Regions from separate parts of the Paenibacillus sp. FSL H3-0302 genome, predicted to be linked through region 1. Evidence: riboswitches for the same ligand, from Rfam matches in the RefSeq annotation. Region 1 holds a riboswitch; the other holds the start of a gene.
What was found. A riboswitch is a leader RNA that binds a small molecule or an ion and turns the genes downstream of it on or off. The one in region 1 is predicted to bind S-adenosylmethionine.
Positions count from the first base shown of each region.

Region 2: it holds a riboswitch for S-adenosylmethionine, as region 1 does, so the genes downstream of both, MHH50_RS25910 (methionine ABC transporter ATP-binding protein) here and metA (homoserine O-succinyltransferase) in region 1, are expected to answer to the same signal.

Region 1 covers NZ_CP150284.1:1,936,515-1,952,978, forward strand. Annotated here, with positions in the region: gene MHH50_RS08420 (endonuclease MutS2) at 1-448, shown strand, start outside; gene MHH50_RS08425 (DUF350 domain-containing protein) at 480-899, shown strand; gene MHH50_RS08430 (hypothetical protein) at 1,112-1,657, shown strand; gene MHH50_RS08435 (FAD-dependent oxidoreductase) at 2,097-3,347, opposite strand; gene MHH50_RS08440 (spore coat protein) at 3,524-3,757, shown strand; gene MHH50_RS08445 (spore coat protein) at 3,788-4,171, shown strand; gene MHH50_RS08450 (Lrp/AsnC family transcriptional regulator) at 4,431-4,931, shown strand; gene MHH50_RS08455 (aminotransferase class I/II-fold pyridoxal phosphate-dependent enzyme) at 4,945-6,165, shown strand; gene MHH50_RS08460 (aspartyl-phosphate phosphatase Spo0E family protein) at 6,416-6,604, shown strand; gene MHH50_RS08465 (cob(I)yrinic acid a,c-diamide adenosyltransferase) at 6,776-7,342, shown strand; gene MHH50_RS08470 (RluA family pseudouridine synthase) at 7,344-8,330, shown strand; gene MHH50_RS08475 (arsenate reductase family protein) at 8,524-8,889, shown strand; gene MHH50_RS08480 (5'-3' exonuclease H3TH domain-containing protein) at 8,950-9,849, shown strand; gene MHH50_RS08485 (ROK family protein) at 10,013-10,894, shown strand; gene MHH50_RS08490 (HRDC domain-containing protein) at 11,105-12,121, shown strand; gene corA (magnesium/cobalt transporter CorA) at 12,208-13,143, opposite strand; SAM riboswitch class I at 13,540-13,669, shown strand; gene metA (homoserine O-succinyltransferase) at 13,785-14,705, shown strand; gene MHH50_RS08505 (PLP-dependent transferase) at 14,742-15,914, shown strand.
Region 2 covers NZ_CP150284.1:5,816,897-5,833,360, forward strand. Annotated here, with positions in the region: gene MHH50_RS25850 (NAD(P)/FAD-dependent oxidoreductase) at 129-1,103, shown strand; gene sda (sporulation histidine kinase inhibitor Sda) at 1,236-1,379, opposite strand; gene MHH50_RS25860 (YheC/YheD family protein) at 1,695-2,357, opposite strand; gene MHH50_RS25865 (hypothetical protein) at 2,691-2,900, shown strand; gene MHH50_RS25870 (GNAT family N-acetyltransferase) at 3,382-3,834, opposite strand; gene MHH50_RS25875 (iron-sulfur cluster assembly accessory protein) at 3,942-4,301, opposite strand; gene mqnE (aminofutalosine synthase MqnE) at 4,760-5,866, shown strand; gene MHH50_RS25885 (NAD(P)/FAD-dependent oxidoreductase) at 5,918-6,979, shown strand; gene MHH50_RS25890 (YuzB family protein) at 7,390-7,644, opposite strand; gene MHH50_RS25895 (NifU family protein) at 7,726-7,974, shown strand; gene MHH50_RS25900 (MetQ/NlpA family ABC transporter substrate-binding protein) at 8,133-8,999, opposite strand; gene MHH50_RS25905 (methionine ABC transporter permease) at 9,057-9,716, opposite strand; gene MHH50_RS25910 (methionine ABC transporter ATP-binding protein) at 9,716-10,732, opposite strand; SAM riboswitch class I at 10,835-10,970, opposite strand; gene MHH50_RS25915 (Cthe_2314 family HEPN domain-containing protein) at 11,073-11,807, opposite strand; gene MHH50_RS25920 (heme A synthase) at 11,963-12,946, opposite strand; gene MHH50_RS25925 (thioredoxin family protein) at 13,049-13,393, opposite strand; gene MHH50_RS25930 (polysaccharide biosynthesis protein) at 13,472-15,097, opposite strand; gene MHH50_RS25935 (DUF456 family protein) at 15,124-15,609, opposite strand; gene MHH50_RS25940 (Cof-type HAD-IIB family hydrolase) at 15,668-16,435, opposite strand.

The sequences.
Region 1 (16,464 bases):
TCCTGGAGATGAAGTGAAAGTCGACAGCTTGAACCAAAAGGGCTTTGTGGTGGAGCTAAGCGGTACTAAAGAGGCACTGGTGCAGTTTGGCATTATGAAGATGAAGGTAAGGCTGGATGATTTGGAATTGCTCTCCTCGAAAGCAACAGCTGCGCCAACGGCCCTTCGCCATGCGACAACCGTCAAACGTTCCCGTGATGAGAACATTCGCAGTGAACTGGATTTGCGCGGGACTAACCTGGAGGAAGCTATCATGGAGACAGATCGTTTTATCGATGAAGCCTTTTTAGGTAATCTGGGCCAGATCGCCATCATTCATGGTAAAGGAACGGGTGTGCTGCGCACAGGAATTCAGGAATATTTGCGTAAGCACAAGCATGTGAAGAGTTATCGGCTCGGGAATTATAACGAAGGCGGCGCGGGCGTAACTGTGGCTGAGCTGCAATAGCGGGATTTCCCGGCAGAAAGAAGGGGAAAGCGTGCAAGAAGATATTGATCTTTTGCTGGGTCATCCGCTAGGTGCCTTGCTTGGCTACTTTGCAGTGGCGATTCTTGGGCTGGTTGTATTTCTGTCTTTTTTTGAAATGGTAACGAAATATAATTGCTGGGAAGAAATTCGTAAGGGAAACCTGGCAGTGGCAATGGCGACAGGCGGCAAAATCTTCGGAATTTGCAACGTACTGCGTTTCAGTATTGAAGCTGGTGTTTCAATTTACGAGACAATGAAGTGGTCCGTCGTCGGTTTTTTGCTGCTGCTGCTTGCCTATTTTTTATTTGAATTTCTGACCCCTGTATTCTCTATTGACGAGGAGATCGCTGCGGATAACCGTGCTGTTGGACTTATTGCCATGCTGATCTCGGTATCGTTGTCTTATGTAATAGGTGCGGCTATTTTTTAAATCCGTCCTTATAAGGACACCCTGCAAAGGATTATGGATCTGGACAAGCTTTGAATTGAGCAGTCCCACTCTTTGTGGGGTATCTTAGGAGGAAATCATGAAGATTCTCACCCGAGTTCTGTTTCTGTCAGCGATTGCTTTTATAGCAGCCGGTATTATTTATTTAATGATGAATTAAATTTAAAAGTGAAAGTATGAAGGAGATTATAAAGATGGAAACAACTGTATGCCCTTGGTGTCATACTGAAATTGTATGGGACGAGGAATTTGGACCTGAGGAGAATTGTCCTCACTGTAACAATGAGCTTAGCGGATACCGTACGGTCACTGTTGGGATTGATGGCATCGAAGAAGAAGAAGTAGAGGAAGTCGTAGAGGAACCCAAACAAGAGGTTGTTAATGACGATGATCTTTGGGGAGAGCCTGATAAAGACAGCGTAGTTCCAATCTATAATACGCTTAATCAATTCGGCGATGATTATGACTTGAATAAGTACGAAGAGAGTGTCTCAGCTATTCTGGCCATTCAGGAGGAAGCTCCGGAATGTACTCAATGCCATGAGCTTACGATCCTTGCGGGTAAGCAGCCTGTGAGCAGCTTTGAGCCGTCTGCTCCAGCTACACTAGGTAAGTCGGTATTAACCGCTCCATTCTCACTCAATGTTTACGTTTGTCCTTCCTGCTTCCATGTTCAACACAGTCTGGCACAGGAAGATCGGATTCAGCTCGTACGCAATTTGAGCAACGCTCAGGCGTAAGAATAAGTATATAAAGAAAGGGGGCGTCCCATAAGCTAATAGCTGCTGGGGCGTGCCCCTTCTTTTTTTGGACCTTACTTGACCGTTGACCGTTGTCGGAAGCGTGCGTATATGTAATCACTGTCGGATGCGCATAGTAACCCGCTAACGGACACAACCGGCCTTAATCGCACCATTATCCGATATTTGGAATGCTATCGGACTCCAGTGCAGCTATTGGCTTGAAAAACGCCTATATATGGGCCTCTTTCCAAGGATAGCATCACTGGAGTCCGAAACCTTGCTTTAAAGGCTAAAAACATGTAAATAACGTCAACTGAGTCCGTAAGCTCCATGGGATGATGGATTTATGATTGAAGCAGGGAAAATAAAAAGCGGGGTTGTCCAAAAAGCAGTGAAGCGGCTGCGAGGGCCAGCCCCGTTTTTATTATCTACAAAATCAGTTCTGTTTCATCACGTCCAAACTCTTAGAAGGAGAGGGTTTGGCTGACCGGGTGAGTGAGAATAAATCTAACTCAGGCCGATGTTTGCCGGCAATCGTATCCGTTAACAACTCCGCAGCGATCATACTGTACACCGTCCCATTGCCTCCGTAGCCCTCGATGAAGTAACAGTGAGGGAACTTTGGATGTGGGCCGATATATGGAAGCCCATCACGAGTAGAACCGAACACAGCACCCCAAGAGTACTCCAGCTCAATGCCTTTAATTTCTGGAAATAAGGCTTCAATCTCTTCGAGCAATTTTTGACCTTGAGAAATCACTCGGACCTCACGACGTTCGGGGTCTGTCAGCTGCTCATCCTTACCTCCCGCAATAATCCTGCCTTCAGGGGTTGTCCGAAAATATAAATAAGGGCGGGCTGTCTCCCACAGCAGGCTACGCTCATGCCACTTTGGAAAATCCTTTAGAGGTTTGGTCATCACTGCATACGTGTTGATCAGCTCAGCGCCCCGGTCTTTTTTGAATTCCTGTGTTTCATAACCCATTGCAAAAATAACATCCTTGGCAATAATCCGGCCATTTTCTGTGTGGCAAATCACGCCATCCTCAGTAAACTCATAATGTTTCGCTTCGCTCTGTTCAAAGACGCGGACGCCATTCGACGCTGCCTTGGCGATTAGGCTGTGCACCGTTCGATAAGGATTCGCTTCGGCATCCCCACGTGAATAAAGTCCTGCTGGTTTTGAAAAAGAGTACAGAGCTGCAATCTTATCCTCTTCCCAAAATTCAGAATCGAAGCCATTAGCCACGAGATTCTCATATTCTTCCCGCAATGCAGGTACATCCGCAGGAGTGCTGGCATACAAAAGACTGCTGCGAGGAATGATCTGCGGATCGATATCGAGCTTGTCCGGCAGGTCCAGAATGTTCCTTACCCCAGCCTGGCATAACTGATAAAAGAGCAAACCGTTCTTTTGCCCAAAGGTGTTCATACATGAGGTTAACGATTTATCGTTGGAAATCTGCAGGAGTCCAGTGTTAGCATGCGAGCTGCCGCTGCCGACCCGTCTTTTTTCGATCAGAACAGCATCTGCTCCACTTAAGGACAAGCGATAGGCGGCCATTGCCCCACCCATTCCGGCGCCTACAACCAGGCAATCACAATGAATAGTACCTTCTAGAGAGGGGTAAGTTGGAGGGTTCTGTAAAGTGCTTGACCAAGGTGTATTTCCACTATTTAAATTCATGAATTGTTCGCTCCTTCATTCGTGCCGTGATTTAGTATTGGCGGCATTTTATCGTCTCATTCGCGGTATGTTCTTATTTCTGTCATAACTCTCTAGTGCCTTTCGGCAAATAAATCGCGGGCATAGGCGGCATACTAAAGCCTGTATGAATCAACTACAAGGAGGGACTACAACAAATGCAATCAACGCAAATGCAAGCGCTAAGTGGTAAGGAATTGGAATATATCGCTGACTCCATCTCTAATGAGGACTTGCTTCTCAAGCAATGTGCAGCAACGGCTGCGACAACACAGAATCAACAAGTTCGCCAAATTTGTATGCAGCATATGCAAAATCACACCAAACACATGACTGAGCTCACTCAGTTAATCCAACAACATCAACAATACGCGCCAACAAGCCCACAATAATTGCAATATTAATTCTAAGGAGGTTATTTAATGAACGCGCAAAATACTGGGGCATTTATGCCGGATGAGGATTTACTAAACACCATTTTGTGTGATTTGAAGCGGACCGTACGCGAATATGCTACAGCTGCTACAGAATCAGCATGTCCAGCCGTTCGTAGGGTTTTTAACACTATGACCATGGACACTTTGCAACTCCAAGGTGATTTATACACGCATATGTCTCAACTGAATATGTATCCTGCACCTGCAAAAGCATTGCGCCAAGATGTGGACAAGCAGCTTCAAACCGCACAGCAAATGCAACAGCAAACAGGGCAATTTGTTCAACAAAAAACCGGGCAATTTGGCGCATACGCTCAGAATGCTCATATCCCGGCTAACGGACAACATCAGCCTTCTCATTTAATGTAACCATGATGGTTGGCGAATGAAGCAAATCGCTTCATGAGTGTGGAGATAACGCCCGTTTTTACTGGTTAAATCCGGTAGAACGGGCGTTTTTTCTATTTTTTTATGTATGTGCTATGTAAACTCTGCCTTTCATGGAAGCTCCTATGGGGTTATTTTGTTTGCAGAGATGCACATTTCATGTCATATTAGTATTAAACTCTTTTCGCGGGGCGACGCATTAATAGCGTACCGTCATTGGCGAACTATCCGGAGGGAAGGCATGAAGGAAATGAACGAGCTTAAGAGGAAAGTGCTGGAACTGCTTAAGGAAGACGCGAGAAGATCTACTGCACTCTTAGCAACGCTGCTTGGCGCGGAAGAAGAAGATGTGAAGACTGCGATTGAGCAGTTGGAGAAAGATCATGTCATTGTAAAATATGCCGCCGTTGTAAACTGGGATAAAGTGGACGATGAGAAGGTAACCGCACTGATTGAGGTGCAGATTACGCCTGAACGAGGGCGTGGTTTTGAAGGGATTGCCGAGCGAATCTACCTGTATCCACAGGTCAAATCAGTTTATCTGATGTCTGGTGCTTATGATCTTCTGGTGGAAGTGGAAGGCCGGAATTTACGTGAAGTGGCCAATTTTGTATCTGAGAAGCTGTCTCCAATTGATTCAGTACTTTCAACCAAAACGAATTTTACCCTTAAAAAATACAAACAGGACGGGATCATCTTCGAAGAGCATGAGGAAGACAACCGTCTGATGATCTCTCCATAAAGGAAGTAATCATATGATCACGAATAAATCGCAGCTAACTGGAGAAGACAGCAAATCAATGGATTCTTATTTGGCCCCGTTGGTACAGCAAATTCAACCTTCGGGTATCCGCAAGTTTTTTGATCTGGCTGCAGGCAGTAAGGATATCATCTCTTTGGGAGTTGGAGAGCCTGACTTCAAGACCCCCTGGCATGTCAGAGAGGCTTGTGTCTATTCGCTGGAAAGAGGATTTACAGGGTATACATCCAATGCAGGGATGCCTGAACTGCGGGAAGGGATCGCGAATTACTTGCACAGCCGTTTTGCTGTGGAATATGATCCTGCCAATCAAATTATAGCAACCGTTGGCGGAAGCGAGGCCATCGATTTGGCATTACGTGCGCTGATTTCACCGGGGGATGAAATTCTGATTCCTGAGCCTTGTTATATCTCTTATTCGCCGATCACCGCGATTGGTGGAGGAATACCTGTAGGTATTGAAACGGTTGGTGAGAATAACTTTAAACTTACTGCGGAAAGCTTGGAAGCCAAAATCACTCCGCGCTCCAAGGTTCTGATTTTGTGTTACCCTAGTAACCCTACGGGAAGTGTAATGACCCGAGAAGATTGGGAGCCGATTGCTAAGGTAGTAGAGAAACATGATCTTATAGTGATTTCAGATGAGATTTATGCAGAATTGTCTTATGGCATTAATCACGTCAGCTTTGCCTCTTTACCAGGCATGATAGACCGTACGATTCTGGTTAGCGGCTTCTCCAAAGCTTTTGCAATGACCGGATGGCGGATGGGGTATGCTTGTGGTCACCCGGATCTTATCGCTGCAATGCTTAAGATTCATCAGTATACTGTGATGTGTGCTCCTTCTATGGGACAGGTGGCTGCACTTGAAGCGCTGACCAATGGGATGGAAGAGAAGGACCGGATGGTGGATTCCTATAACCAACGGCGGAGGTTGATCGTCAAGGGCCTACGCGATGCAGGGCTGGAGTGCCATGAGCCGCAGGGCGCCTTCTACGCTTTTCCAAGCGTGCGCAAGACAGGGCTGACTTCTGATCAATTTGCTCAACGGCTTTTGCTTGAATACAAGGTTGCAGCTGTGCCTGGAAGTGTCTTTGGATTAGGTGGAGAAGGTTACTTACGCTGTTCTTACGCCACATCAGTATCCCAACTGAACGAAGCAGTAGAACGCATTGGTGCTTTTGTCACAAAGCTTACACGTGAGAGAACGGATTAGTGAAAATTGAACTATAGCCGATCATACAATCCTATGGTATTATTTTACTTTGAGAGTAATTAGCCCCTATAATAGAACTTACAAGGATCCATTTACTCTGGAACTAAGCGTTGCTTTGAAGTTGCTTTATTTAACTTTTATGCTCTTTTGCAGCACGCGCTCAATAATACTTTTGGGAGGGATGATTGTGCTTAGCGCCGATTATTACTTACCTTCCTATGGTGGGAAATGTTTCTCTGGAAATGGGAAAATACCCCCCAAGGGTGATGCTTCTGCTCGCATACTCTCTCTGGAAGATGAAATTAGAATACTCCGCAGCAAGATGGAGCAGCTTTTCCTGCAGGAAAAATCATTCACTTCGGATAATGTGATTGAAATTAGCAGTTTATTGGACCTCAAAATAAATGAGTACATGAAGGGGCGTCCAGCTGGAAAATAGTGCTGCTGAATGCTCTTGAGAGGACCCTAGGGTCCTCTTTTTGTTGTGCACTATTACTAATGATGGTGTTTTTGTGTATACTCTTAATTTGCTATCTTTATTGCCTTCCTTATAGCAGAAAGCTTAAACTATCAGTATATGTTTTTTAAGAATGGATAGGAGGCTTAAACCATGGCGATTTATACACGTACGGGTGATGCAGGTCAGACCTCAGTGATTGGCGGCCGGGTCGGCAAGGATGATGTCCGCGTCGAGGCCTACGGAACGATCGATGAGCTGAATTGTTTTGTAGGGCAAGCACGAAGCCTGATGGAAAGTGATAATTTCGACGATGTCCGCGAGCAATTGCTCGAAATACAGCATGAGCTGTTTGATTGCGGCACGGATTTAGCATTTGTTAGACTTGCTGATGGTGGTCAATATATGGTGACAAGTGAGATGGCTCAGCGGCTGGAAGGCTGGATAGATACTCTACAAGAGGAGAATCCGCCACTTGAGAAATTTATCCTGCCAGGAGGTAGTCAGCTGGCTTCGGTTCTACATGTATGCCGCACGGTTTGCCGTCGTGCAGAACGCCGGGCGGTTACCTTAGGGCGAACTGCGGATATTAACCCAGAAGCGGTGATTTATCTCAATCGATTGTCGGATTATTTTTTTGCTTTGGCTAGAACGGCTAATACACGGTCAGGGATTACTGATGTAGAATACATCCGCAGTAAAAAGGTGTTCCGAGACTAATATGACAAGCTATTATTCACCCATTACTTATATCATACCGCCTGAAGAGGATGACTTCCTGCTGAAGACCATCCTGCACAAACGGATGGATGTCTCACGCAAGCTGCTCTCTCGCCTGAAGCAGACGGAGCAAGGCATTACATTAAACGGTGAACGTGTATACATTAGTGTGCATGTAAAGGCAGGAGATACCGTGCAGATTCGCATGGAAACGGAGACTTCGGATGATATTTTGCCGCAGCCGATTCCATTTGAGATTTTATTTGAAGATGAACATCTGCTAGTGGTTAACAAGGCAGCGGGAATTATAGTTCATCCCACCCATGGACATTACACCGACACGCTTGCCAATGGTGTGGTTTATTATTGGGCACAGAAGAATGAACGCTTCCGTTTCCGGCCTGTTCACCGTCTGGATCAGGAGACCTCCGGTGTGTTAGTGATCGCCAAAAATCCTTACAGCCATCAGCATATTTCCGAGCAGATGATCGCCGGTACTGTGGATAAGCGTTACGCTGCATTTGTTCACGGGGTTCCTGCGGAGTTATCCGGCGATATCGACGGCCCTATCGATCGTGATCCTGAGGAGCCACATCGGCGTATCGTGACACCGGATGGATATCCTTCCCTAACCCGATATGAGGTTAAGCAGGTGTATTCAGCTGGCTCTAGAGTTGAACTAAAGCTGGAGAGTGGGCGTACGCATCAGATTCGGGTCCATATGACCTCAATCGGCTGTCCGCTGATTGGGGACAGCATGTACCGTCATGAGCTGTACAATCTACCAGAATTGACTTCAACTCAAAGCGAGCAATTGGAGACCGTTGCAGCACTCGATGCTTCCATACCGCGTCAGGCGCTGCACGCAGTCCGTCTGACGTTCAAGCACCCGGTGCTTCTGCAAAAAATGATTTTCGAAGCCCCGTTGCCACCTGACATGGCAGCCTTGGAGAAAATATTGGAGCAAGGTCCGACAGTGGATTTGTGATAAAATTATGATTCAGGCGATGGTGTGGCGAAGGGGAGGATTGGAACTGTAGGAGCGATAGCGACCGCCTTTGTCTGCGGATTTCAAACGTGTTTAACGGTAAAATTGAAGAAATCTGTAGACAACAGCGGCCGAAAGTCCAAACATTCCCCATAGTTACGATATTATTAGCCGATTATTAAAGGAGCACAGCATGAGCAAATTAAAAGTATATCAATATCCCAAATGCAGCACCTGCCGCAGCGCAGTGAAATGGTTGCAGGGACAAGGTCATGAGCTGGAGCTTCAGCACATCGCAGAGCAGCCACCTACGGTGGACGAGCTGCGTGAGCTGCTCGCGAACAGCGGCCTTGAGCTGAAGAAGTTTTTTAATACAAGCGGTGAAGTATATAAATCATTAGGTCTGAAGGACAAGCTGCCCCAGCTTACGGAACAGGAGAAGTTAGAGCTGCTCTCAAGCCACGGGATGCTGATCAAACGCCCGATTGTCACCGATGGAGTTAAAGTTACGGTGGGATTCAAAGAAGACCAATATGCCGATACTTGGGCTAATGTTTAATATCAATACAACGATCAAGGGAGAGGTTTATAAGTGAGAACAGATACAACGGGCCGGGTAATGCTTGTAGATGGAATGGCTCTGCTGTTCCGGGCCTTTTATGCGACCTCTTATGGAGGATATATTCGCAAGACAAAGGAAGGTTTACCGACGAATGCGGTATATGGATTTTTGCAGTATTTTTTTGATGCAGTAAGTACGTTTGAGCCTTCTCATGTCGTATGCTGCTGGGATATGGGTAAAGGAACGTTCCGTACCGAGAAATATGATGGATACAAATCCAACCGGATCGAAGCTCCGCTGGAATTAATTCCGCAATTTGATCTAGTAAAAGAAGTAGTGGCTGAGCTAGGTGTGCCAAACATCGGTCTTGCCGGCTATGAAGCAGATGATTGCATTGGTACGCTAGCATCCTGTTACAGCGATAATTCTGAGGTTTACATTCTGACGGGTGACCATGATATGCTGCAGCTTATTGATGAGAATGTTAAGGTCGTCATTATGAAAAAAGGACGCTCCAACTATAAAGTTTATGACCTTGCAGAATTGCTTGAGGATAAAGGTCTAACCCCTAGACAGGTTATTGACCTGAAGGGCTTTATGGGCGATACAAGTGATAATTACCCTGGTGTAAAAGGGATTGGTGAGAAAACCGCGCTGAAGCTGTTAACGGAATACGGTACAGTTGAAGGTGTAATTGAGAATCTTCACTTGCTCCCTAAAGGTGTACGGTCCAAGATTGAAGCCGACCTTGATATGCTGCATCTATCAAGAGAGCTGGCTGAAATCCGTTGTGATGTGCCTGTGGTCTGTGAGCTGGCGGAAGCTTTATGGCAATTACAACGGGAAACAGCCGCGCGTAAATTTCAAGAACTGGAATTTGGCAGCCTGATGCATTTGATCGCTGAGGTGCAGGACGAACGGGGAATTGTACAGATTGAGTTAGGTGATCTGGGTTAAGGAGAGTCTCCCTTCATGCAAAAAAGCATGAAGGGAGTTTTATTATTGTGATAGCGCTTCATCCAACGTATAATAAGGGCTGTTGATTGTTTTATTTTATATTAATTTTTATTTTCAAACTGGATGGCGGATTATTGCTTAATGGAGAAGGGAGATAGTTGCTATGAAGTTATTGGGAGCGATTGAAGCAGGCGGAACGAAGTTTGTATGCGGAATTGGTTATGAGGACGGTACCATTCTGGACCGAGTTAGCTTTCCGACAACAACACCGGAAGAAACGATGGGACTCGTAATTGACTATTTTAATGGGAAGAATGTAGAAGCTTTTGGTATTGGATCGTTTGGACCGATTGATCCCGTGCTGGACAGCCCTACTTATGGTTACATAACAACGACACCAAAACCTCACTGGGGACAATATAATTTGGTAGGTACAATGGCTGAGCAATTTAACGTGCCGATCGGTTTTGATACGGATGTGAATGGTGCAGCGCTTGCGGAAAGTAAATGGGGAGCGGCTAAAGGTCTGGACAGCTGCCTTTATATTACGGTTGGGACAGGCATTGGAGCGGGAGCAGTAGTTGGAGGTCAGATGGTGCATGGATTGTCTCATCCTGAGATGGGGCATATTCTAGTTCGCAGACATCCAGAGGACACGTTTGAGGGCTACTGCCCTTATCATGGCGATTGCCTTGAAGGGTTAGCCGCAGGTCCGGGGATTGGCAAACGCTGGGGACAACCAGCAGGCGAGCTGCCTGTTGACCATCCAGCTTGGGATATGGAAGCTCATTATCTTGCACATGCACTTATGAATTACGTGTTGATTCTGTCTCCCGAAAAAATCGTAATGGGCGGTGGTGTCATGAAGCAAAGCCACTTGTTCCCGCTAATTCGTACCAAGCTGCAGGAGCTGCTGAAGGGTTATGTTCAGCATCCAGCGCTCAATACCGACATCGATAATTATGTTGTGCCACCGCAGCTTGGAGATAATGCAGGACTTGCAGGTGCGATTGGACTGGCAACTTTAGCTTTGGCAAGGAACTAGTATAAAAAGATATTGACTGTTAGGAAATATATGGTATTGTAGGATCTAACAGTATAGCATTTAATGAGGGAGCACCTCTTTCACGTTTATCGTGAGAGTGGTGCTTTTTTGTGTTTTCCGAGTCTGACAGTGTGGGATTCACATCAGCGAATAAGTAGCTCAGACCGGTAGGTATAGTGCTTGCTGAAGACTAGAAAGGCAGGGATGAATATGCAAATTGTATTTATGAATCGCTTATCCAGAATATCTGGGGTGGATCAAGAGGTGTTCGCTCAGCTATGGATTGGAGAGGAAGAAGGAATGTGGAGCCTGGGCTGGCGTGATTTTTCAGGCGGTGAGGAAACACAGGAGCATTTGTGGTACGCGGGTGGTTCATGGAATGAAATGCTTTGTGTTTACAGGCATGAGCTGGCGGTGAAGATGGGGGATGGCTATCGGCCGTTGATTGATGGCGTATTTCATGAAGAAGACGGCCTTACCGGGCGTAATCAGGAGCAGCTAAGGCTGCAATATTACAGTGAATATAATGGGAACGAAGCTATATATGAGGAGTTATGTGCTTGGCGCCGCAGCCGAGCTTCTAGTGAACGGAAAGCCCCTTACATTCTTGCCAGCAATCGTTTGTTACGTTTGATAAGCACTTTCTTGCCGCATACACCAGAGGAGCTGCTGCAGATCCCTGGTGTAGGGGAAGGAAAGGTAGCCCAATATGGCACGGATTGGTTGGCTATAACCTCTACGGCTGCAAGGGAACATTCCTTTCCTTTGAATTGGGTACACCAAGAAATTGAGGAGGATTCTTTTGTATCCTGGCTCTATAAACAGAAAGAGGTCAAATATAAGAAACAGCTAGAAAGACTGCGATTACGGCGAATTCTGCTGCAAGGGATCGAGAATGGGTTAGGGTTAGAACAGCTTAAGGTGAACAGTGGAGTGAACCGTCGCGAACTGATTGAAGCGGTAGAGGAGCTGGAAAGAGAAGGTTATTGCGTGGAGAAACTGATCGAGGTAGAACTGAAAAATGTGCCGCAGAATGAGCAGGAGGCGATATGGAATGCCTATGCAGAGGTAGGAGATCTTTTTCTAAAGCCAGTGCTGCATAAGGTGTATGGGGAGGATTTTTCAGCAGCAGAAGGGCTGGATAGCTATTATGAACGTCTGCGGCTGATCCGCATTCGTTTCCGGCGGGAGCAAGCTGCTAAAGTGGGCATGGCGACCAGTTTCTAGTAGCTTTTTATCATATCAAAAAGACGAAGGCTTCCTTACACCATAGGGTTAAAGGGCCTTCGTCTTGCCTATTCGTCCGTTTATTTTCATAGCCATTCTTTCTTGCGGAATACATACAGCATCCCACAGCCTAACGTCAACATTAGACCTATAACGGCAAAATAACCGTATTTCGTATGCAATTCCGGCATATGATCAAAGTTCATCCCATAGATTCCGGTAATTACGGTCAAAGGCATGAATATCGTTGTAATCGCGGTAAATACTCTCATAATTTCATTGGCGCGGTTGGCGATACTGGATTGGTAGGCCTCACGTAAGTTGCCCATGAGATCGCGGTACGTCTCAAAGGTTTCGGATATTTTAACTGCATTTTCATAAATGTCGCTAAAGTATTTCTGCAGCTGATCATCAATCAGACGGAGGTCTTTTTTATTCAGGGTATTGATAACCTCTTTCTGTGGTCCCAGCATCTTCTTTAACCATAAGATCTCACTTCGCAGACCGATAATCTCACTCAGATGAGATTTCTTGGTATGCATTAGAATATCCTCTTCAAGCTTCTCAATCCGGGCTTCAATTCGGTCACCTACGGAGAAATAATTATCTACGACAAGGTCGATAAGCAGATAAAGGAATTGGTCGGGTTCGCTAACCTCTTGTTCCCATAACATGGGCTTCAGGACGCGTAGCTCGTGAATCTTTTGTTTCGTTACAGTAATAATATAATGTCTGCCCAAGAATATATTGAGCGCCCGCAGGAAGATTTCCTCATCATCAAAGCGGATGCTGTTTACAACAATAAAGTAATGACTTTCGTATATTTCGATCTTTGGACGTTGATCCTCTTCACTAAGGCAATCCTCAACAGCGAGATCATGCAGGTTGAACAGGGGCTGAAGCAGCTCCAAATCCTCCACATCTGCATCAATCCAATAGAACCCTTCTGTTGGGGGTGTCAATGTTTCATCAATTTCATCAATAGGTGTAAAAACCCCTGCATTCACCAGCCGGATTTTCATCTGATTCCACTCCTTCTATCCCCGGGTCTTCACCAGGGACTGCTAATTAAGCACAGAGAAAAAATCAGCTTGGCCGGCGTTACAATCAATACAAGAGGCCGAATGACGATTCGAGGGCATGAAGAAGAACTGCTCCCGCCGCCGGCAAGCTGATGATTATCCTGTGTGGTTGCTCATTCTGTACACTTAATTGCGAGCTCGGGTCGCCTTCCATTCTTCTTCTCACCTCTTCTTTTCGTTCAGGTATGAAATACTTGTCTAGTATAACAACGGAGTATGCCTCTTTCAAGCAAATTTATTGTTACTTTGAGGCTACATCAGCATTGTATGGACTTGACGAAAAGGAGGTTCATGATTTAAAGTAAATTTTAAAGAAATTTAATTGAATACAGCTAAATCTTATCAAGAGCAGGTGGAGGGACTAGCCCTATGAAACCCGGCAACCGGCGTGTGAACGCACGGTGCTAATTCTTGCGGAACTTTGCTGACGACTAACCCTCGTCCAAAAGTTTCTGGCAGATGAGAGAGGCGCATATGACTGTAGATATGACCTTTCTCGTTTTCCGAGAAAGGTCTTTTTATTGTTCAGAAAGCCGCGATGTGACAACATAACCTAAATACAGTTAAGGAGTGGAAAGACAATGCCAATTAAAATTCCCGACAGTTTACCAGCAAAAGAAATACTATCCGGTGAAAATATTTTTGTGATGGATGATAGTTTGGCTTTCCATCAGGATATCCGCCCACTAAGGATTGCTATTCTGAATCTCATGCCGACTAAAGAAACGACGGAGACTCAATTGCTGCGTTTAATAGGAAATTCACCGCTACAGGTTGACGTTACCTTGCTGCATCCACGCTCACATACTTCTAAGAATACTTCTGCTGAGCATTTGAGAAGCTTTTACAAAACTTTTGACGAGATCAGCCACCGCCGTTTGGATGGTCTTATTGTTACAGGAGCACCCGTAGAGCAAATGGAGTTTGAGGAAGTATCCTATTGGGAAGAGCTAAAAGAGATTTTTGAATGGAGCAAGGATAATGTGACCTCGACCATGCATATCTGTTGGGCGGCGCAGGCAGGGTTGTATCATCATTTTGGTGTTCGTAAAGTAGCTTTGCCTGAAAAATGTTTTGGAGTATTCTCCCATACGATTAATCAAAATAACATTAAATTGCTGCGCGGCTTTGACGAGGTATTCCATGTACCGCATTCCCGTCATACCGATGTCTCCCGCGAAGATATTGAGAGCAATCCAGATCTGCAGATTCTGGCGGAATCCGAAGAAGCTGGTATGTATCTAGTAGCTACGACCGACGGCAAACAAATATTTGTGACCGGACATTCCGAATACGATCCATTATCCTTGAAATGGGAATATGATCGTGATTTGGAGAGGGGCATGGAGATGGCCTTGCCGAAACACTATTTCCCTAAAGATGATCCAGAACGAACACCTCCTGCAGTGTGGCGTGCACATGCCAACTTATTATTCTCTAATTGGCTCAATTACTATGTATATCAAGAGACACCTTACGATATCGACCCGATTGTTTATTAAGATCAGCGCTACATTACAATTTAGGAGGCATTTATCATGGACGACAAACTTAGGATTGAAAGCAGACTGGCACAAATAGGTTCACAAGAAGATCCGGCTACCGGAGCCATTAATTTTCCTATCTATAATGCTACGGCATTCCGTCACCCGAAGCTTGGGCAGAGCACAGGTTTCGATTATAGCCGTACCAAAAGTCCAACCCGTTCCGTACTAGAGAATGCGGCTGCGGAATTGGAGTCTGGTGATGCAGGTTTTGCCTGTAGTTCTGGGATGGCAGCTATTCAAACCATATTTACCCTGTTTGGGCAAGGCGATCACTTGATCGTTTCGCTGGATCTTTACGGCGGGACCTATCGTTTGTTGGAACGAATTATGTCCAAGTTTGGAATCACTGCTTCCTATGTAGATACGAATGATTTGGATGCGCTTGAGGCTTCACGCCTTCCAAATACGAAGGCGATATTTATTGAAACGCCAACGAATCCTTTGATGATGGTTACGGATATTGCAGCAGTAGCTACTTGGGCCCGTCATCATGGGCTGCTCACAATTGTAGACAATACACTGCTGACTCCATTTTTCCAGCGTCCTCTGGAATTAGGTGCAGACATTGTAGTCCATAGTGCTACCAAATATTTGGGCGGACACAATGATGTACTTGCTGGTCTTATTGTATCTAAAGGAGCTGAATTATCCGCTGAAATAGCGATTCTACATAACTCTATTGGCGCTGTGCTTGGGCCAACAGACAGTTATCAGCTGATGAGAGGCATGAAGACACTGGCCCTGCGTATGGAACGGCACGAGAGTAATGCGCTAGCAATTGCCCGCTATCTACAAGGGCATCCGGCGATTGCGGAAGTGTTCCATCCAGGTCTGCCGGATCATCCGGGATATGAAATCCAGAATCGCCAGTCCTCGGGCAATACCGGAATTTTTTCTTTCAAATTAAAAGATGCCAGATACGTAGAACCTCTGCTTCGTTATATCCGGCTTATTGCCTTCGCGGAGAGCCTCGGCGGGGTTGAATCGCTAATGACCTATCCTGCAGTACAGACGCATGCGGATATTCCTGTGGAAATTCGGAATGCGGTGGGTGTAGATGATCGATTGCTGCGCTTCTCGGTCGGTATTGAACATGCGGAGGATCTAATTGCTGATCTTGGTCAAGCTTTAGAGGCTGCGCGGGCGGAAATCGAAACGAAGTAAAAGTAACGGCAACCCAGATCGGCACCGAATGCTGGGAAATATCGAGGATCTATCTCACCGTTGATTTAGAGCTGGTGTTGGACGCAGGATGAAATAGAGCTGTCTCATAAGCCGGGAATTGGCTGCTGGGATAGCTCTTCTTTTTGGACTTTTTGCTATTGGACACAGCTGACCTTAGACACAGCATTATTACACATTTGGAATGTTAACGGACTCCACAGCAGCTATTGCGCTAAAAACCAGCCTTCATGAGTCTCTTGTCAAGGAATAGCGTCGCTGGAGTCCATAACTATGCTCCAAAGGCTAAATACTAACTAATAACGTCATCTGTGTCCGGCAGCCTCCAGGAATTTTGATTCACCGGGTGCAGGCAGCAATGTAAGGACTCTTTCTGCTAGATGGTATCTTGTTGAGAAAGTAAAAAGTTTTTCAAGCTGTTCAGATTGTGATACGATGAGGAAATGAACTGTTCATTTATTAAAATATAAGGTATAAGTTACATACTGTACTTTATCCTTATGTTACTACGAGAAACGGTTGTTATCTCTAA
Region 2 (16,464 bases), 3.0 Mb from region 1:
CTTCTAAAGTCTTTCTTTGCAGGTATGTGTCACAATGATTATAATAAGTAGGTACACAAGTATGGCAAAATGAATATATCAACTCGGAGGTGTAATATCCCGTGACCCAAGAGCAATCCAGCGTTCCTATGAGCGACCTTTTAATCATAGGTGGCGGGCCAGCTGGCATGTTTGCCGCATTTTACGGCGGAATGCGTCAGGCATCAGTAACCCTTATTGAAAGTATGCCCCAATTGGGGGGACAACTTGCTGCCCTTTATCCAGAAAAATACATTTATGATGTGGCAGGTTTTCCAAAAGTAACAGCACAAGAATTGGTCGACAACCTGTCTCGGCAAATGGATATGTTCCAATCCAATATCCGGCTGGAGGAGAAAGTGATTTCTGTTCAAAAACGGGACGAGCGTCATTTTGTGGTTACAACCGATGTAGCCGAATACCACAGTAAGGCGATCATCATTACAGCTGGTGTAGGTGCATTTGAACCTCGTCGTTTGGAATTACCCAACGCTGGACGTTTTGAAAAAGCAAACCTCCATTATTTTGTAAATGATCTAAATGCCTTTAAAGATAAAAAAGTTCTGATCAGCGGTGGCGGTGACTCTGCAGTTGACTGGGCGCTCATGCTGGAACCCATCGCTGAACAGGTAACCCTGATTCACCGCCGGGATAAATTCCGTGCGCATGAACATAGCGTTGAGAACCTGATGGCTTCCAAGGTTAACGTAGTTACCCCTACTGAAATTACAGAGCTGCATGGTGATGAGTTCATTACCAAGGTTACATTGTCAAATATCAAGACCAAAGAAACTCAAGAAATTGAAGTGGACAGCGTTATTGTTAACTTCGGATTCATCTCTTCCCTAGGTCCTATTGCCGAATGGGGTATTGATATTGAGGGGAACTCCATTGTTGTTGACTCGCGTATGGAAACAAGCATTCCAGGCATTTTTGCTGCCGGCGATATCACAACTTATCCTGGTAAGCTGAAGCTGATTGCTGTAGGATTTGGCGAAGCTCCAACGGCTGTGAATAATGCTAAGGTGTACATTGATCCAGAAGCGAAGCTATCACCGGGTCACAGCAGTAATATGAAACTCTAAATCTATTAACACAATAAAAAAGGGTATTCTTACAGACCTGTTAATAACAGCCTGTGAGGATACCCTTTTATGTTTGTTTGTGCCTCGCGGTTTTATATATGTAGCCTGCTACAAAGTTATCCTTTGCGCTTTTTAATGAAGAACCGCATGTACTGGAGAGTGTAAGTTTCGTTTGCGAATTTCAACGAGTAGAAGAGCGATGAAATCATGCTCTAGTTGCAGCTCTATTGCTCTATGGTAAGAGTCAAGCAGCATCTCATCCGACAATTCAACCATAAACTTCATCTACCTTTCCTTTATTTGGATCTGAATCTATCATATCAAACTATCATTTTTCGAACAAGCGTTCGCGTTATCCACAAGTACATGTGGAAATCCTGTGTATAAAATGTGTGTAAGCGTTATAAAGGTACTAGCTACACAGTGGACTATGGGGATAATAGTTATACACAGGATTGAACCACTTGTATAAAGCAAAAAATATATTTTTATTGTAAATAAATTACAATGTTATTTACCCCAAAAGAACGCAACTAAACGCAATTTTATCTTACTACTCTATTATCGTCAATTCTTAAAATAATTGTTAATTTATTGAGGTCTTGTATTAACCTCCAAAATCCATATTTTCCCCGAATAATCCACAGCATAATCAAAGCCCAGCTCACCTATTCCCGGAAAATGCCGTTCCATAATTCCGATACATACATGGGTTAGTCTCCGCATTTCTGCTTTCTTCGCTGAAGCTTTAATCCGCGGCAACGATCTACGAAGTCCTTCACGACATGATAGCATCGTTCCCCCTTTACAAAGATTGGTTACGAACAGACCTGGCCGAGCCAATCTCCCTACCATGGAGCGAAATTCCCAAACCTCACCATTCTTAACTACTTTGACCCGATAATCAATAGGCCGTCCACCGATTCTCGCCAGGGAAATCCCTTGTTGAATCAAATATCTGCGTCTTGCCTTCACAGTATTAAGCGCACGTCTCATGGATCCAAAATCCTTGTAAATTCGAGTTCTGTCCATATAGGTGAATCCATAACCGCGACTATCCCGAAAAACTTTGATTACACCGTAACCTCCGCCACCCACAATAGGTTTAATGACAACATTTCCATATCTACGAAGCATTGCCAGGAGCGTTTCTGCCCTGTACCCCCTCGTCATTGGGATATAGGGTGCAACCCGAGCGTCGGTCAGCAACGCCTCTGTCTTCAGCCACTTACTGGCCAATTGTCTTCCTGCCATCGTCCTTTCCCTCCCTTCACAATCCAGCCTACCCTATACATTACTCAGAGAAGGTCTCGCCCTCTTGTATGATTGTCCGTGTAAGATGCCGCTCTTAGCAAAAAGGGCTTAGTGTTTAGCACAGCATCAGTCGACAGCGACAGGGTACAACCGCGGATTTTGTAGATTCAGTTCTCAAGAAATTCGACATCATTATCTTAATGGATGAGTTCACTATAACTAGAATAATCTTCAAAATCGTTGTATTATTAATAGCGGTTACATTTTCAATTTCTACTATTATAGTGAGTACTAACAGAATCACTAAAAAGCACAGCGCGGGGAGGGCTCAGAATGGCACAGTTTTTTGAGGTTTTATATTGGGTGGCTATGCTTGGGATGTCCATTGTATTGGCTGGAACGACTATACTGATCTGCGCCATTGGCTTTAAATTTATTAAAGACAAACGCAGAGCACTGGGTACGGGCTGTATCGCCTTCTCCCTTGGAGCTGCAGCGCTCATCGTATTTATGATTAATTACAAGTTTATTATTCCAGCCTAATGTACGCAGGGGACTGCCTATAAACAGCTTACTTCTATGCACAGACGGTCCGACCCTCGCAAAAAAAACACAGAGCAGCGATTCTCCAGTTATGTGGAGAATCGCTGCTCTGTGTTTTTAAACAATAGCTATCTGCTTCAACAGTGTCGTTAACCCATGAGCATTTCGGACCCAGATGACGTTATTTGCAGATTTTCAACCTTTGAGGCGTGGTTTCGGACTCCAGTGACACTATCGCTTAGAAAGAGCTTCATATTTACTGATTTTCATAGCAATAGCGGCAATGAGGTCCGTTGGCACCACAAATATGGGAAAATGCGGCGTTTAGGGTCCTCTGTGTCCGATACATGGCTTGCGATACATGGTTAGCGATATATCGTTCGTGATACATGGTTAGCGATTTATCGTTTGCTTCCTATGTAAAAGAATAAAGAGCTACCCCAGCGCCCATTAAATGGCTTCTGAGAAACTCCCCTATTACTCATAAATCCAGCGACAGGCGTATCATATCTATGACTTGAATCCCATTTTCAAAGATTTCTTCACTGTAATGCCTAATAAAAAAATCTCTATCAATGCCGGTGATTCTGAATCCACATTTCTGATAAAGTGCCAATTGTCCAACACTCGAATTACCTGTGCCAATTTCAATGGTTTTTGCTCCAAGCAGCTTGGCATTCTGAATCGCATGGTTCAGCAGCTGCTTACCTATTCCTTGCCCGTGTTTATTTTCGTCGACGGCGATATTTACGATTTCTACAGTCTCCGGTCTTGTCTGCAGCACAACGTAGACTCCGATGATGCTGTTATCCACCTCAGCCACACAACATAACCCTCTTTGTAAATATCCGTTAACTAAGCTCTCCGAAGGATCTGCTAATAGAAGTAATTCTAATGGAGGCTGTTCACCAGCTTTTAATTTTCTGATTTCCATTTCCATTTTCGAACTCCTTGTGATGATTTTTGTCATTGAGAATAAAAAAAAACTCCAAGCCTGTGTTGTTGGAATCCAACACGGGCTTGGAGCCGTGATTGCTGTGATTAGCAAGGCTCTTCGTTAGGTTTCCCTGCATCCGTAGCTGTACGGAAGCTTGAACCGCAGCCGCAAGTTGCAGTAGCGTTAGGGTTGTTGATGGTGAAACCACCCGTCATACCGGATTCTTCAAAGTCGATTTCGAGACCGTCCAGGTAACGAAGGTTCTCCTTCTCCACAACCACTTTCATGGCTTGAATGTCCATATATACGTCCTGATCGGTTTCATTATCATCAAAGCCCATAGCGTACGAGAATCCACTGCAACCGCCGGGCGTTACTCCAATACGGAGGAACATGTTCGGTACTTCTTGTTCAGCAAGCATCGCCTTTAATTGTTCTGCTGCCTTTTCACTAATATTAATCATGATCTCATCCTCCTACAAATTCGTCTCCCTTCATAAGCGGAAACTTATGTTTAAGGGACCTTCCGGCCAAAAGTTATTTCTTAAAAATATAAGAAAGTATAAGTGTTGCACCTATTCTTTATGTCTTATATTTCTCGCTTAAACGCTTATCAACTTTATAAGGATGCCAATGACGTTTATGCTTGATAAATTCAGTATAACCGACTATTCCGTTACCCTCAAGTCACAACTGCCTTCGGCATGACCCTTCACAGCAAAAAACACCATCAATATCAAGCTGTTGATACCCTTAGGAGAGTAGGTTTATAATAGGGAAGGCACTCTAAGTAAAAATTCGGAAATTTGTCACGGAGGCAAGCTCGCCTCTTTCTTTTTTTGAATGAACAGCTACCACTTGGGTACGTCTGGAATTTATCTTCGAGCAATCTGCTCGTAAACTTTCAGGAGGAAATCATAATATGTCTACTCTTTTTACCCCCCACACGGATGCCCGAATGGCGAACATTATTGATAAGGTTCGCAGCAGCGAAAGATTGAATTTGGAAGATGGCGTTTATTTATATCAAAGCAACGATTTACTTACCATTGGCCAGCTAGCGAATGAAGTCAATATCGCCAAGAATCACAATCGGGTATATTTTATCGAAAACATGAGTCTATATTTCACCAATGTTTGCGAATCGCACTGTGCATTCTGCAATTTCCGCAAAGATGATGGAGAAGAGGGAGCCTATACCCTTTCCGGTCAGGAAATGGTGCAATATGTCGAACAGCATATCCACCCAGGCGTACGCGAATTCCACATTGTTGGTGGCCATAACGACAAGGTTCCCTTCCAATATTATGTGGATTCTTTAAAAGCTTTGAACGAACGTTTCCCTGAGGTTACCTTAAAAGCCTACACTGCCGCTGAAATTGATTTTTTCACCCGTATTAGCGGTTTGAGTATTCGTGAGGTACTGGAACAATTGCGTGCTGCTGGACTTAAAACACTCACCGGTGGTGGCGCAGAGATATTATCCGACCAATATCGTAAAAAAATGCGTGTAGACAAAGCTAATGTGGAAGAATATCTGGAAGTCCATCGGACAGCACATCAGCTTGGGATGAAGACCCATACCACTATGCTGTACGGCTCCATTGAATCTCATGAAGACCGTATCCGCCATATGATGCAAATCCGTGATTTGCAGGACGAAACCAATGGCTTTATGGTATTCATTCCATTGTCCATGCAGCCTAAGAATAAAAACGCTGGCATCATGCGCCGCAACTCTGCTTATGAGGATCTGAAGACCATTGCGATCAGCAGATTGATGTTGGACAATTTCGATCACATCAAAGCGTACTTCATTAACATTGGCCCTCAGCTTACTCAAGTTGCGCTGAACTTCGGTGCATCAGATGTGCATGGCACAATTCTAAAAGAACGTATCAGCCACGCGGCTGGCGCCTTAACACCGGAAGGTCTGACTCGCGACGAATTGATCTGGCTAGTGAAAGGTGCTGGACGAATTCCTGTCGAACGTGACACTTTCTATAATGAAGTTAAGGTATACGAATAAGAAGACTACCTGAGATTTGTTATCCCATATTGGAAAGGAAGTTCGGTCAGCATGAGAACAATACTCGTTCTTGGCGGTGGCTACGGCGGCCTAGCCTTAATTCAAGAATTACTCAATAATCATCTTCCTCATGATGTTGAAATTATCTTAATTGACCGAATGCCATATCAAGGAATCAAAACGGAATATTATGCGCTCGCCGCAGGTACCGTAACTGATTATCACCTGCGCATTCATTTTCCGGTTCACCCCCGGCTTACTGTCCGGTACGGTGAAGTGAGTTCCATTGATTTGGAGAGCAAAATAGTCAGTATGGAATCCGGTGAGATTGTATCTTATGATCTCCTAGCCATTGCTCTTGGCTGTACCGACAATTACCACAACATCCCTGGTGCTGATCAATATACCTGCAGCATCCAGACCTTTGCTGGTACTCGGGAAACCTACCGCCGTTTAAATGATGTGAAGCCTTACGGAACGATAAACATCGTAGGTGGAGGATTAAGCGGTGTTGAATTAGCTGCAGAGCTTCGGGAGAGCCGTCCAGACCTTAACATTGCTATTCTGGATCGCGGTGAACGTGTTTTGTCTGCCTTTCCGGCAAAGCTGTCACAGTACGTAGAGGAATGGTTTCATCACCATCAGGTGCAAACGCTAGGACGAATCTCTGTATCTCATGTAGAGAAGGATTCGATTTTTAACGGTACCGAGGAAATCCTTTCAGATGTGACAGTATGGACCGCAGGGATTCAACCTGTAAAAGTAGTTCAAGATTTGAATGTGTCGAAGGACCGCGGTGGACGGATTATGCTGGATGAGTATTATCGTATACCGGATTATCCGGAGGTATATGTGATTGGTGACTGTGCCAGTCTGCCATTCGCACCAAGCGCACAAGCCGCTGGAGCACAGGGTGAGCAGGTAGCTCAGGTTATCCAAGCGACCTGGCGCGGTGAGACTCCTAAGCTTCATCCTATTCGCCTGAAGGGTACTTTAGGGTCACTAGGAAAAAAAGCAGGATTCGGACTTATGGGACAACGCTCCGTCAAAGGACGGGTTCCCCGCATCCTCAAGAGCGGAGTGCTCTGGATGTCGAAACGCACTTTAGGATAAGCCTATGATTGGTTCATAAGTATTAAAGGAAGCTACTCTCAGATAAACACGAGAGTAGCTTTCTTACGTTATTGGTGCGTATACCCTTCGGACTCAGATGACCTTATTCGCAAATTTTCAGCCTTTGAAGGAGAGTTTCGGACTCCAGTGAAGTTATTGCTTATAATGAGGTTCATTTATGCTGTTTTTCAGGTGAATAGTGACTATGGGGTCCGATAGCAATCCAAATGTAGGAAAACACTCAATATAAGGTCGCCTGAGTCCGGTGGCACCTTCACTGTAGCCCCTGCACTCTCCAATATGTTGCCTAATCGATCAAATTGGTGGATTTTGTTCAAGTAAGGTTCCAAAAAGAGGGAGCACTCCATAATTTAGATTATGGAGTGCTCCCTCTTTTTTTCTCGAGAAATTTAGTCAAGATCTATATTAAACCAAGCCTCAAGCTCTTTGATCTTGGCCTCAATTTTCTCTTCTAGCTCTGCAACAGTGTCTGCTGCAATAATGTCACCTTCAACCATGGCGAAAGGCATTAAATAACACTCTCCACAATTGTTCAGACATCCGTATTCAATAACATCATAATCTGGATTTTCCTCCAGCTTATGCATTAGCTTGTCTGTTCCGTGACCCATGTTGCTGGAACAAAATTCAATAATTGGTCTCATGATGATCTCCCTATTCCGCCTAACCATTTTATTTTTTAACTTTTTGTACTATAATGAACTTACGAAAGGAGTGATTGAGAAATGAGTGAGAATGCACAAAGCACCGAAATGTATGATGAAGTACTAGAAGTGCTGGATAAGCTTCGTCCGTTCCTGCAGCGCGATGGCGGTGACGTAGAACTGGTCGATGTGGAAGACGGCATCGTTAAGTTGAAACTTATGGGTGCCTGCGGCAGCTGCCCAAGCTCCACGATCACCTTGAAAGCCGGGATTGAACGCGCCCTCCTTGAAGAAGTAGAAGGCGTTGAAGAAGTAGTTCAAGTATTCTAAATCCCGTTCAATAACCCTCCCGATTCTCCTGTAAAGGAGATCGGGATTTTCTTATTATAGAGGATTTAACATTCTCTCACAACCTTAGAACATAAAACCCGCAAGCCAACTTGGCTGCGGGTTCTTGTTATGACTATAGACGAATTTAGCTTCATTCCTTAAAACGCTGGAATGATCGCACCTTCGTACTTTTCTTCAATGAAAGCTTTAGCTTCTGGAGAATTCAGGGCAGCAACCAGCTTTTTGATGGCTTCGGAATCTTTATTGTCTTGACGGGTTACCAAAATGTTAGCATAAGGGGAATCTACACCCTCGATGAACAATGCATCTTTAGTTGGCACAAGACCAGCGTCTAGTGCAAAGTTCGTGTTGATCAAAGCAAGGTCTACCTCATCCAGTTGACGTGGGAGCATAGCAGCTTCCAACTCAATGATGTCGAGATTTTTCTTGTTTTCAGTGATATCTGCTTTTGTTGCAGCAATGTTTGTATCATCTTTCAAGGTAATCAGACCATTTTTTGCAAGTAGGATTAGTGCACGGCCACCGTTAGTAGCATCGTTCGGAATGGCAACTTTTGCACCATCAGCCAACTCATCGATCGATTTGATTTTTTTGGAATAAGCTCCAAAAGGTTCAACGTGAACGGATGCAACAGAGACCAGGTCGGTTTTATTATTTTTGTTTTGGTCATCCAGATACGGTTGGTGTTGGAAAAAGTTAGCGTCTAACTCCTTCTCATCAAGCTGTACGTTAGGTTGAATATAGTCAGTGAATTCTTTGATTTCAAGTGTAATTCCATCTTTTTCAAGCAATGGAGCAATAGCCTTCAAAATTTCAGCATGAGGAACAGGTGAGGCACCAATCACCAATTTCACTGGATCTTTAGTAGGTTCACTTGTTGCTTCTGCGTTTGGTGCTGTTGTAGCAGCCGAGCTCCCAGCATTATTAGATGCATTGTTGTTACCGCAAGCCGCAAGCACCGCAACCAGTGTCAGGCTAAAAAATGTAAGTAGTACTTTTTTCATTGTAAATCCCCCTCTAATCTATATTTTGTATTGAATAAGGATATATATGGATGTACCTTATTTCCGTGTGTAATGTTTTACGAGTCGGTCACCGGCCATTTGTAGCAATTGCACCAGTACGACAATAAATACTATAGAAACAATCATAATCTCCGTCTCATAGCGGTGGTAGCCGTAACGAATCGCCAAGTCACCTAATCCGCCGCCCCCAACCATACCAGCCATTGCTGTATAGGAGACCAGTGTAACCAGTGTGATCGTAACTCCAGCGAGCAGACCTGGACGAGCTTCTGGCAAAAGAACACGCATAACGATTTGGTTCGTCGATGCTCCCATACCTTGTGCGGCTTCGATGACTCCGCGGTCTACCTCTCTTAACGACGTCTCTACCAAGCGGGCAAAAAATGGAGCTGCACCAATCACCAGAGGTGGAATCGTACCGAGTACACCAATGGAGGTTCCAACAACGGCTTTGCTGAAAGGAATTAGAGCCACCATCAAAATGATAAAGGGTACGGAACGTAGGATATTTACAAGTAATGATAAGACCGAGTAAGTTACTCTGATTACTATACTATTCGATTTCCCCCATAAATACAATAGAATTCCGAGTGGTAAACCAAGAATAATTGTGAACAATCCGGAAAAAAATATCATTTTTATAGTAGCAACCGTAGCATCCATCATTTCTTGCCAATTTAGATCTGCAAAATTCATTACGAAATCACCTCCACATCAAGGCCTTGAGCAATTAGTCTGGAGATCGTTACAGCAATCGCCTCAGCTGGCCCTTCGAACCGCACAATCATCTGTCCATAAGGCACATCTTTAATCGTTGAGATGGTACCATGTAAGATTGCAAAGCTTACACCCGTATCACGCACGACATCGGATAGTGCCGAGCCGTAAGTTTTTTCTCCGAAAAAAGTAATTTTGACAGCTTGAGAGTTATCCCCGGCAGCAGCATCAAGCGCCACTCGAAGAGGTCCTTCATTCTGTGTCTCACTGCGGATGAAATCGCGTGTAACCTCATGCTGCGGCTTGAGAAATACCTCTGTAACTTTGCCTTGCTCAACAATCCCACCACCATGAATGACCGCGACACGGTCGCAGATGCTCTGGATTACATGCATTTCATGTGTGATCAGCACAATGGTCAAATGGAATCTTTTATTAATATCGAGCAGCAGCTTAAGAATGGAGTCCGTTGTCTGGGGATCAAGCGCAGAAGTGGCCTCGTCACACAGCAGTACATCAGGGTCACTGGCTAGTGCCCGGGCGATGCCGACCCGCTGCTTTTGTCCTCCAGATAACTGAGAAGGATACTTACCTTTATGTTCTTCGAGCCCAACTAAAGCGAGCAAGTCTTTCACTTTTGTATCAATAGCTGTTCTAGATGTACCTGCAAGGCGCAGTGGAAAGGCAATATTATCGTATACGGTCGCCGAAGACAACAAATTGAAATGTTGAAAAATCATCCCAATCTTGCGCCGCTGTTCCTGCAACTGACCTTGGTTAAGACTGGTTAGCTCAACACCGTCTACCCAGACCTCTCCTTCTGTCGGACGTTCCAACAGATTAATGCAACGGATCAATGTACTTTTCCCGGCTCCAGAGTGGCCGATGACTCCGAATATTTCACCTTTCTCGATGGACAGATTCAATCCAGAAAGTGCTGTTGCCGCATTACTCCCTTTTCCATAAACCTTTGTTATCCCTTTTAGATTAATCAACTCTCGTCGCCCCCCCTTTATACTTCACTTATTCTATACAAAAAAACCTCCAACGATCGATGCAGATCGCAAGAGGCTCTGTGGGTTTATTAAGACAATGCCTTCTCATCTGCCAACGACCGCAACCTGCGCCATTGTAGGAATTAGCACCATGACATTTGTACAACGCTTCCCGCGCTGGATACAAATCGGTTGCCGGGCTTCATCGGGCCTATCCCTCCGCCGCTCTCGATAAGATAAAGTTATGAAATTATATTTTTTCTGAAATCGTACATACTTTAATGCAAGCATAAGTATAGTGAGTTTATCTATTTTTGTCAAAAGGAAATATATTGAACGATTACGATTTTATGCTCTTTGCCTTGCTTATTTCCTTACGCAGCTGTTCATTGCTGTAGCTGAATGCCGCGATTAATGTCTTACAGTTCATTTCGAGCGATTGTTTTAAATCCTCAAGATGGCTATCCAGATCCTCGAGCTGAATTTTGTCATGCAGACCTTGGTGCCGCTGCCACAAATCATCCTGCATTTCGGAATTCATATAATGAATTTCAGCATTTCTGCGCTTGCGTAAATTCTCCAATGGATCGCGGTAGGAGTTCTTAATCTCTTCCAGTTGATCCGCTAATGCAGGATGCACATTCAATAATTGAAGCTGACGCAGCACTGTAAAATAAGAAAAGTGCGTTTTTAATTTGGATGTTTTGAGATCATAAAAATGATTCAGTACCGTCCCAAGCTTGTCCAGAAGAGAGAAAACCCGGATAAAGCCATCTTTATAAAAATAAACATAACGTGCATAATCGCCCTGTTCCACCGGTGTCATATCATCCATATAACCCGCAATCACTAATTTCCGGTAAAAAGCGGCCGCGAACCAACTTTGCTCCAGTTCATCCAGAGAGGAAATCAGCCCACGTGTCCAAATCTCCAGCTTGCGGTATTCATGGTCATTATCCTCATGGGCACTCATTTCCTTGCGCAGCAATGCTGCAAAAGTGGCCATATTCTCCATCGCATCAGCCAACACACCGCTGTTCTTTCGAGGCGGCTCTCCAAGTAATACCCGCAGCATATCCCAGTCCTCCTAAAGTTTTGTTCAGCGTCTGCTTCCATGGACTGCTTCGTACAAAACTCGCGACGTAAGCATCGGCCAATCAGCTCCACGATATACCGATTTCCACTTTATTATTCCGCGGGTGAAGCACCTCTATCCACGGAGGGAATGTTCTACCAAGGCGGTGGAATCATTGGGTTCGTTACATTTTTTCCAGACACGACACTACTCGCGCGATTTAGCTGCCAGACTCTTACACTCATATAACATAAGACACCAAACAAACTGGCAATCAGCAAAATATGAGCCAAAGCGGCAAATATGTACAATCTTTCATTATCTAAGGTGTAAACCACAGCCGCCCCACTAAATACCTGCATCAAGCATAACAGCACTGCAGCTATACCTAGCGCTCTAAGCTCTGGATAATCCTTATGTTTCCAAAATGCTAAATGCCCGAGCAGCGCAGTAAGCATGAATAAGATTAAAGCCGCAATCCGATGCGTAAAAACAACACCTACTCCTCCGGAAAGCTCCGGAACCCATTCTCCATTACAAAGCGGCCAACCCGAACACCCGCCTTGTGAATCCGTATGACTTACAAAGGCTCCAATATACACGACAATATAAGAATAGATGGCAGTAAAACAGGTTAAATTGCGAAAAGCCTTACTTACGGGCTTCTTTTGAGCCTCCAGCTTATGATCATACTCGCGCGCTTCATGCCATCTCTTGGTTCCAAGAGCCAACATCATAGCGCTCGAAAAGGCGATCAAAGAAAAACCCATATGCAACGCCATTACAGCAGCGGATTGGGATTTAATTACTGCAAGCGCTCCCATACCACCTTGAACGATGACGAATACTAAGGTCATAAATGCATATCCCAGCAAATCGCGCCGAGTACGGGCATAACGCCAAAAAGCAAACATCGAGGCAAGTGAGAATAACCCTGCCAAACCGCTAAACAAGCGATGGGTGTATTCAATCATCGAGCCTATAGTATAAGCCGGAATTAATTTTCCATGACAGAGCGGCCATTCATTTCCGCATTCCAAGCCCGATCCAGTCTTCGTCACTACCGCTCCTCCGAGTACAGCGAGGAACATGATAAGGCAAGTAAGATAACTAAGCCATTTCAACTGATTTGTCGTCAAAAATATCACCCGCAGTTTTTAGTAATGAAGAAGCAGCCAGACTTATATTTCAAAAAACCACCGCTTTTGCACAAACAGGCGAAAGCGGTGGTTCCTTAGGAATTACTTTTGAAGGCTTTGATGCACTTGGACCGCTTTATCAAGGAAATTCTCAATCTCTTCACGGGATTTGCGCAATTTATTAACGAATCTAACCAATTCCCGTCCATCCGAATATGCGACGAAGCTTGGAATACCCATAATATTTTGTTCTTGGCTAACATCGCCCACGGCATCAACATCTACCTCAACCAGTGTAAGGCGGTCTGCATAAGCCTGCTCTACCTCTGGGATAAAAGGATCGATAAATTTACAATCCGAGCACCAGTCAGCCTTGAAGATGGCCACTGTTAATGGAGGTGATTGAATGGCTACCTGAAATTCAGCAGGAGAACTAATTTTGTCCATGATTTACTCAGTCCCTTCTTCAATATCTGTCTATTTTCTACTCTTTAAGTGAAGCAAAATGCAGTGTAGAAGTCAAACCTATTCTCTCATACGAACACGTGCAGGCTGTAACTTCATCAGCGGATTCAATAATTTTTGCAGCGCCCGCGGATAACTGGAGATTTCCTGTTTAGTCAGCACGCCCAGCACAATAAGCAGTACTAGATAAATAACAACAACAGCGGCTCCTACAACAAGACAAGTGATCAGAAACGCCAAACGTACAGGCATCAGATCTGTTAACAGAATCCCAGCTTCATTCAAGCCATAACCAATCCCGCCGGACACAAGTACCGCAATCACGAAACCGCCCCAACGTTTGCCCATAATTTCAAAAGGCACAATCGATTTCAGCATACGTAAGTTAAGCAAAGTAATGACCACGAAACAAAGTGCTGTTGCACCGATGATTCCGTAGATGCCAAATACCTTACTAAGTAATAAGCTTGCCACTAATTTTACAATAATACCCGCTAACACATAATACATGGAAATTCGCGATTTGCCCATACCTAACAAAATAGAGTTCGTTGTCATCATCGTAATCTGAAAGATCGTTCCTAAAGTAAGCATGGCTACGATACCACTGCCATCTAAACTACTGAATAAGAGGCCATTAACTGAATATGCAGCAACTACGAGTGATAGAACAATCGGTGCTCCTGTTAAAATAGAGATACGAAGCGCTAACGTCACTTGCCCTTTTAGGTGTTTCTCATCCCGACGGGCATATGCAGCTGAAATAATTGGTATTAGTGAAGTGCTCAGTGCTATAGAAAGAACCGGCGGAATCCCGGCGACACTCTGTGCCCGACTCCCGAAAATACCCAAAGCACGTGTGGCATCAGCTACACCAACTTGTCCACTCAGTAACGGTACAATTAAAGATGTATCAATAAAGTTCACTACTGGAACCGTAACTGAAGATAGAACGATAGGAATGGATAATTTGAATATATCCTTATAAATTCCAAATAGAGGAAGCTTTGCTTCATTCGTTTCGTATAACGCAGTTTGCCCCTCGCTACGCCGTAATTTCATAGCGTAATAGAGCATTACACCAAACGCACCAACACTACCAAATACACTACCGAATGATGCACCAGCAGCCATCCACGTGTTGTCGTACCCTTTTTGTAACAATACAAATGCCAGAAGAACAGCGGTAGATACCCTCGCGATCTGCTCCACAATTTGAGAGATGCCACCAGCCATCATATTATTCCGCCCTTGAAAGTAACCACGCATCATTGCAATAGAAGGGAAGAGTAGGAGTGCCGGAGCTATGGCCCGGATCGCCAAAGTACTTTCAGGAACTTTTGCATATTCTGCATAATAAGGAGCACCTATGTATAACAATGCGCTCATAATTACGCCAACTACAACACCAAAGATTAATGCCGCCCGATACACCTGCTGAGCTTCATTTGGTCTATTCAGTGCATAACGCTCAGATACCATTTTACTTAATGTACTTGGAATCCCTGCTGTAGCCAGCGGTAATAACATTAAATAAACTGTGTTTGCCTGTGTAAATGAAGCATTACCAACATCATTAAATAAATGCTCCAGCGGCACCCGCTGGACAAGCCCGAGTACCCTTGCCACCAAAGCTGCAGCAGCAAGGATAAGCGTGCCTTTAACAAAAGACTCTTTCTTGGACAAACTCTTTCCCCTTCTTCACTGTTAAATTAAAACCGGGCGACCCATATAAAAAAGAGGACGACCATAATTACCTGCAACACGATTTTGACCAAGGTGCTGCTAAATAAGCCGAGTATGGAGCCAACACTTACCTTAGCAGCTTTAGACGGGGAAGATCCCACGATCAGTTCTCCAATAAAAGCCCCTAGAAATGGTCCAATAATAAGACCAAAAGCTGGAATAACAAAAGGTCCCAAGATCAGCCCGATCGTGCTCCCGATAATCGATGAACGTGAACCGCCAAATTTTTTGACACCCCACGCTCCTACAACATAATCAGCAACAAAAAGAACTACAACGATCAGTGTTTGAATAATCCAGAACCAAACCCCAAAGGGCTCAAAAGAAAAGAACCAGCCGTATACAAAAAAGGCAAGATAGATCGCTAACGCACCCGGCAGTATGGGATACACAGCCCCTGCCAATCCTACAGCAAACAAAACAATGATAAGAATCCAACCCAGGATCGTCAATTCCTTAACCTCCTACTAGCATAATGCTCCATGGATTCACTTCGCAGTACTGCTTTTATTATTTGCTGCCTACAGAGGCTGCAGCTTCGGTAAAGATATACTTTTGGATGACCTCGGCAATCCCGTCTTGATTATTGGTCGCCACCACAACATCAGCCTCTTGTTTAACCGTCTTTTGCGCGTTGCCCATGGCAACCCCAAGCCCAGCCTGCTGGATCGCCGCCAGATCGTTAAGGCTGTCGCCCACAGCTACAACTTGCGACATTTCTATTCCCAGCAGCTTGCAGACTTCCTTTATTCCTGCTGCCTTATTCACGCCTAGAGGATTAATCTCCAGATTGTGCGGAGAAGAGTTCGTAATCTCCAGTCCACCCATATCTTGAAGACGAAGCAACAGCTTATGACGAAGCTCATCATCTTCAGTATGATAACCGAATTTAAGCCACTCTCTACCCGTTACATCCCCATCCCAGTTATCCTGTTTAAGAACTTCGTCCAGAGAATAAGCCCAGAACCAGATGTCATCTGCTTTTGCAAGATCATACATTTCTTGTACCAGCTTGGGATCCATTAGTGATCTCCGGTATATTTCATGTGGCGCTCTCCACACCTCACTGCCGTTCACAGTGATCATCGGTGTCTCTAAACCTAGCTGCTCTGCATAGGGTAAGGCACTTACAAATGCCCGGCCTGTCGACAGACAGACATGAACGCCTGCGTTGACCGCCTTTTGAATCCATTCCACCGTTGTGGGTGTAATTATCTGTTCATCATTCAGTAGGGTTCCATCCATATCCAATGCAAGCAGGCGGTATTTGGCAATCATTTGCCACCCCTCCATTCTTGTATGCTCTC